2 regions of the Alteromonas sp. 38 genome follow, and region 2 is predicted to be linked to the other one. Evidence: predicted binding sites of a transcription regulator. Region 2 holds the regulator's gene; the other holds the start of a gene.
What was found. The regulator FliA, encoded in region 2, starts transcription of late flagellar genes. The targets are predictions, from matches to a motif close to CTAAAGNTNNNNNNNNNNNNGCCGATA.
Positions count from the first base shown of each region.

Region 1 (3,425 bases), 2.7 Mb from region 2:
ATTTTCACCTTTAAACGCTCATTTTTACATCATTTGGGTGTATTCCATTGGTCTTTAGGATAGTTCTTTCACATTTTATTGTTCTAATTGTTACAAATGAGTAAACTATGACCAGCCTTCATTATGATAATAAACACTAGAAAGGTAGGTATATGAAAGTAGGCTTTATTCAATGCACTGTTATTAGTGCTATCTTTGCAATCGCAGGATATCTGTTGTTTTCATCAGCTAGTATAGAGGCGCACGTGCCGTTAACGGTTTCAGCGTCTTTATTAGTAAGCGGTATATTAACTCCGTGGCTAGCTTCACTCCTTAACAATTCACCCTCTGAAAATGCTGCGCCCTCCACTAGCAGCACAACCACTGAAACACTCTATGTCGGTAATCTACCGTATCGTGCAAACGAATCTGCGGTTAAAGAGTATTTTGGTAGTTTTGTCGAAGTGCAATCTGTCCGACTCATGAAGGATAGAAAAACTGGCAAGCGAAAAGGTTATGGCTTTATTGAAGTGTTAACTAGCGATCTTGACCCAGTAATAGCGAAGACTAACGACTCAGTGTTCCAAGAGCGAACATTAAAAGTTAGGCCAGCTAAAGATAAAGTAGAACAAGCATAAATAAAAAACCTGGGTTTTAAGCCCAGGTTTTTTTCTTTATTCCGTAGCCGCTTGCTGTGGCATTGCGTTCAATAAGTTTTGATTAAACGTATGGAAGCGATTTATAGCTGATACTAAATCTGGTATTTGTACATCTTTCATTTCACTGATAATACCCGCAAGTAAGGTATTATAGTCATCTCCAGAGCTTAAAGTATTCTCAGCATTTTCGAATGTAGACATCATCTTTTCTAGATACTGTGCGATTGGGCTAACTACATTGCCATATTGGTTTTCAGCTTCACCTTCTTCACTATAATGCTTAACGTTCTCATAAGCCTTTACCATTTCGGTTTGTGTAGTGCGGTTTAACTGCAATGCATACCCAACTAACTCTTTATCATCGAAACCTAAATTCAACGCTTGTTCGAAGGCCTTATCCATATCGCCGCTATAGAATGTATCAGCTAAGTCCTGTGCTTCACCCACAAGGTCTGCAATAGCTGTCATTTCATCTTCATCGATTTCACCCTTTAACGAAAAGCTGATGCCACTTCGTTCAAAGTATTCATATTGAGAGGACTGTTGCACCACAACTGAACCCGTATTCGAACTAGACTCTTGGGTGTCGTCATTTGCGGGTATATACAATGACGTCTGGCTAGCAGCACTAAATTGTCTGATACTTTCAAACCTAAGGTTTACTTCATCCCCATCTTTGGTTCGAATAAGCAAACTACCTGATTTAGCATCAGATGCAGATACCGCGTTAAGCTCGCTCACACTCACTGGATTAGGGTTGAAGATATTCTGTTCTAAATCGTCGATGCCGCCATCTATCATTTCACGGCTACGAGTAACACCTTCTTCAATCTCATCATTCATAAAGCCTTCGAGATCCTTTTCAGCCATAGCGAAGCCACGACTTACGCCTTCACGGGCCTGACCAAATAACCCTTTTAGGGTATCGTCATCAGCGCCACCGTCAGCAGCACCTTGAATGACACCGGTCACGAACCCAAGTACATTACGTGCGACTTTCTCGAAATCGAATAAGCTTTTATTTTCTTCGCCGTCTTCAGACTGCTTGCTTTCATTCGGGCGCTTGCCATCAATAACCACATTTTGACTTAAACTACCACTGAAGACCTTTAAGCCGATACTGGTTTGCGTGCTATTCACGGTGACCGTTGCTGAATGCTGTTTGGTAAACTCGGCTGCTTGTTGTAAACCCTCCTGTTGAAGCTGCTTCTTTATAGCTTCATTCGGGTGAACCGATGCCTTTTCATCCACTTTCTGGTCGCCCATGAAAGCCTTAATTTGACTCACGTTCATAATTTGATCCTCACTATCCTCAATCAAGTTATCGGCACCAATCACGTATTGTTTAATTTTAATACGAAATTTTTGGTTCTGTGAGTTTTATCCGTTGCACATATAATATAAGGCACTACAATTCGCAGCCTTATTTAAATGATGTTCGGAGAACCACATGACAACCACCACTGCAAAAGACTATCAAGCTCAACTCGATGAGAAAGTGGATCGGTTAGGTACTCTCCTAGCTCCGTTTAACGCCCCTACCCTGTCGGTGCATCCGTCTAAACCTGAAAATTACCGCATGCGAGCTGAATTTCGCGTATGGCACGACGGTGACGATCTTTATCACATCATGTTCGATCAAAGTTCTAAAGAGAAATATCGCGTAGATACGTTTCCACCAGCAAGTGAAACTATTAATAATGCAATGCTGCAATTAATAGACTATCTAAAACCAAACGAGCTGCTGCGCAAAAAACTTTTTCAAATTGATTATCTAACTGGGCTATCCGGCGAACTCGTTATTAGCTTGCTGTATCACAAGCCACTTGATGATGCTTGGGAAGCACAAGCTGAACTGCTTCGCACCTTTTTATCTACGCAATTTACCGCGGTAAGTATTATTGGACGTGCTAGAAAGCAAAAGCGCATTGTGGGTAACGACTTTATTATAGAGCGCTTACCTATTAATGGCCGTGAGTTTGAATTTAAACATATTGAAAATAGCTTTACCCAGCCTAATGCAGAAGTAAATTGCAGCATGATTGAATGGTCACTTGAATGCTCTGCTCCCCTAACCGGTGATTTACTAGAAATGTATTGTGGTGCAGGGAACTTCTCGATGCCATTGGCGGTTCATTTTGACAATGTGATAGGAACCGAAATAGCAAAGCCCTCGGTACAAGCAGCGCAATACAATATTGCGGCAAACCACTTAGATAACGTGAAAATTGTGAGATTGTCGGCAGAAGAGTTTACCGAAGCAATGAACGGGGAAAGAACCTTCTCTCGCTTAGAAGGTGTCAACTTAGCTGAATACAATTTTACCACTGTATTGGTTGACCCACCCCGTGCAGGGTTAGGCGTAGATTCATTAAAAATGATTCAAGGGTACGATAATATAATCTATATTTCTTGTAATCCTGAAACTTTAGCTGAAAACTTAAGCCTGCTTTGTGATACTCATGAAGTCGCAAATGCCGCGCTATTCGATCAGTTTCCGTTTACCCATCATATTGAAGCGGGTGTGTTACTCACCAGAAAGTAACGCTTGGCCTTATTTGATTGGTTTTATCAATGCTTTTGAAACCTGCTTTGAAAAGTGTCAACGCTATTTAGGACGGCTCACGGCATATATAAATGGCTTGAGGGCTTCGCAGCAAGCTCAAATTCTAACGCTTAAGTTGGGTCAGGTGATGTCTCTGATGAAAGCTTCGACATTGCGCCCAATTGCACGAAACGTAATTGGGCTTTAACCCTTTCACCAATTTCCACCTTTAACTTAGTATC
Region 1 is NZ_LR733300.1:3,912,863-3,916,287, forward strand. It holds gene FLAVO9R_RS16875 (RNA recognition motif domain-containing protein) at 153-617, shown strand; gene FLAVO9R_RS16880 (DUF5610 domain-containing protein) at 654-1,931, opposite strand; gene trmA (tRNA (uridine(54)-C5)-methyltransferase TrmA) at 2,089-3,183, shown strand; gene fabR (HTH-type transcriptional repressor FabR) at 3,315-3,425, opposite strand, start outside.
Region 1: a site for FliA is predicted at 1,961-1,987, ahead of FLAVO9R_RS16880 (DUF5610 domain-containing protein). Genes of this name have one in related genera too.

Region 2 (3,425 bases):
AGTGCTTAGCGCAGCGGTGGAGTACCAGTTACCTGTCAGTTATGTAACAGATGGACAGAAAGTTCCTGAAGACATTAAGATTGCAGAAGCAAAATCTTTAGTATCTGCTGCTGCAAAGCTTTATAAAAAGTACGGTTTGAATCATACTACTAGTAACAATGTGGTTAAAACAGCACGAGCAGTATGATTGATGATCAAGCGAGTAGCTTACGAAAAATGAAGCAATCACGATTAATCAAAGTTATCGCCGTCACCGGAGGTAAAGGTGGCGTTGGTAAAACAAATATTACGCTAAACACGGCTATTGCTATGGCAAAGCAGGGAAAGCGGGTAATGGTATTGGATGCAGACTTAGGTCTGGCCAATGTGGATGTAATGCTAGGATTGCGAGTAGAGAAAAACCTCTCCCACGTATTATCTGGTGAGTGTACCTTGGACGATGTTCTCGTTACGGGCCCTCACGGTATAAAAATAGCACCAGCCACATCAGGTTCTCAATCAATGGCAGAGCTATCACCAACGCAGCATGCAGGGCTTATTAGAGCTTTCAGCGAATTGCGTTCGCCCATTGATGTGCTTATCGTCGATACCGCAGCAGGTATCTCCGATATGGTGCTAAGTTTCTCCAAAGCCTCTCAAGATATTATGGTGGTAGTGTGCGATGAGCCTACTTCACTCACCGATGCCTATGCGTTAATTAAAATTCTTAACAGAGAGCACGGTGTCTTTCGCTTCAAAGTGGTCGCCAATATGGTCCGCGATGTTAGAGAAGGGCAGGAACTCTTCAGCAAACTATCGAAAGTAACAGGGCGATTTTTGGATGTTGCGCTAGAATTGGTGGCAACGGTTCCTTTTGACGAGAACATACGACGAGCGGTACGTAAGCAAACGTCAATTGTAGATGCTTATCCAAGTTCTCCTGCGGCAGTGGCGATTAGCCAGCTAGCAGCCAAAGCAGCATCTTGGCCTATTCCTGCGCAACCAGGAGGTCACTTAGAGTTTTTTATTGAACAACTAATAGCAGATAAAGCAGTAGGAAGTCAGCGTTGAATAGCAAAGCAGCCGCTTATCAACAGCAAACGGACAAGTCACAGTTAGTTGAGCGTCACGCTTCGCTGGTGAAGCGAATAGCACACCACTTAATGGCGAGACTGCCAGCCAGTGTACTTGTCGACGATTTAATCCAATCCGGTATGATTGGACTGCTAGAAGCTGCACGAAATTTTGACGGTTCCAAAGGCGCAAGCTTCGAAACCTTTGCGGGTATACGTATTCGTGGCGCGATGCTTGATGAAATCAGAAAAGGTGATTGGACACCTCGTTCCGTGCACAAAAACGGACGAGCCATTACCGAAGCAATCTCTCAAGTTGAAGGTGAAACTGGTCGTGACGCGCGAGATGTTGATATTGCAGCTAAAATGAATGTAAGCATGCAAGATTATCATCAAATGCTTAACGAAGTGAATGCCGGTAAATTGGTGGGGATCGAAGATTTAGGGGTTTCTGAAGATGTTATTTCTACAGAAAAAAACCGAGGTAGCGACGCGCCGTTAGAAGATTTGATGCAAGGGGCTTTCCAAAAAGCGCTAGCACATGCTATTACTACATTACCCGAACGGGAAGCGATTGTACTTTCTTTATACTATGATGAAGAACTGAACCTTAGAGAAATTGGCGAAGTTCTTGATGTTAGTGAATCGCGAGTGAGCCAAATTCATAGTCAGGCCATGTTAAAACTCAAATCACGAATGAAATCGTGGCAAGTTGACGAAGAATAGAAATTAATAACAATTAACCCCTCATTGGAGGCTATTTTGGATAAAAGTATGAAAATTCTCGTGGTTGACGATTTTTCTACCATGAGACGTATCATAAAGAACCTGCTAAAAGATTTGGGTTTTGCCAATATCCAGGAAGCGGACGACGGTAACACCGCGCTACCTATGCTACAACAAGGTGATTTTGACTTTGTTGTAACAGATTGGAATATGCCAGGTATGCAAGGTATCGATTTATTACGCGCTATACGTGCAGATGATAAGTTGAAACACCTACCGGTTCTTATGGTGACAGCAGAAGCGAAGAAAGAACAAATCGTTGCCGCAGCGCAAGCTGGTGTGAATGGTTATGTTGTTAAACCTTTCACTGCCGCTACGTTGAAAGAAAAATTAGATAAAATCTTCGAACGTTTAGGTTGATCCAGACGCTCACCAGAGAAATGAGGTTTACTGGATGTCGACAAATGAAAGTGTCTCTATAACGCTCGAAGAAGCCAAAAAATTGGTAGCGTATCTTGAAGAGGGCGATAACGCATCAGCGAACGCTGTCTTAGAAGCTGTTTCGATGAAAGAGTCCATTGAGCTCTTTGCTGAAGTTGGTAAATTAACGCGTCAACTTCATGACTCGTTAAATAACTTCCAAATCGATGAACGTATTAAAAATTTAACCGTTGATGACATTCCTGATGCGCAAACGCGACTCATGTACGTTATCGAAGAAACGGAAAAAGCTGCCAATACCACCATGGATGCAGTTGAAGAGAGTATGCCAATTGCTGAAGTGCTCTCTACCCGCATCGAGAAAATCATGCCGGAGTGGAAAAAACTGATGAATCGTCAACTTGAGTTGGGTGAATTCAAAGTTTTATGTGCAGATTTAGACGAATTGCTAGAAGACGGATCGAAACAATCGGCTAAGCTTACATCATTGCTTACCGAAGTGTTAATGGCACAAGGTTACCAAGATCTTACCGGTCAAGTTATTCGCAGAGTGATTGAACTCGTAAAAGAAGTGGAAGATAGCTTAGTTAATATGCTTACGATGTTCGGTGAACCCGAACAGGCGGAACTAGGCAAGCCATCTGAAGCGAAAGTCGAAAAAGTTAACAAGATCGATAGTGTCGAAGCCGAAGGTCCAATTATTGATGCAGACCAACGCGATGATGTTGTATCTGGCCAAGATGACGTAGATGATCTTTTGTCTAGCTTAGGTTTTTAGGGGAGCGGGCGCATGGCGTTTGATGTTGACGAGGATATATTACAGGACTTTCTAGTTGAAGCTGGGGAGATCCTTGAACAATTACAAGAACAGCTCGTTGATCTGGAAAATAATCCTGAAGATGCAGATTTACTTAATGCTATCTTTCGTGGTTACCATACCGTAAAAGGTGGCGCCGGCTTTTTGTCGCTTACCGAATTAGTTGAAATTTGCCACGGTGCAGAAAACGTTTTCGATGTAATGCGAAACGGACAACGTACTCTTACGCCTGAATTAATGGACACCATTCTTCAGGCCACCGATGTAGTCGTAGAGATGTTTGAGCGTGTTAAAGCGCAAGAACCCCTAGTGCCTGCAGACGCAAAACTTGTTGATTTGCTACATAAGTTAAGCACCCCAGAAACCCCAGACGAAAATATCTTTGGTGA
Region 2 is NZ_LR733300.1:1,193,706-1,197,130, forward strand. It holds gene flhF (flagellar biosynthesis protein FlhF) at 1-187, shown strand, start outside; gene FLAVO9R_RS05095 (MinD/ParA family protein) at 184-1,050, shown strand; gene FLAVO9R_RS05100 (RNA polymerase sigma factor FliA) at 1,047-1,778, shown strand; gene cheY (chemotaxis response regulator CheY) at 1,815-2,198, shown strand; gene FLAVO9R_RS05110 (protein phosphatase CheZ) at 2,233-2,997, shown strand; gene FLAVO9R_RS05115 (chemotaxis protein CheA) at 3,010-3,425, shown strand, end outside.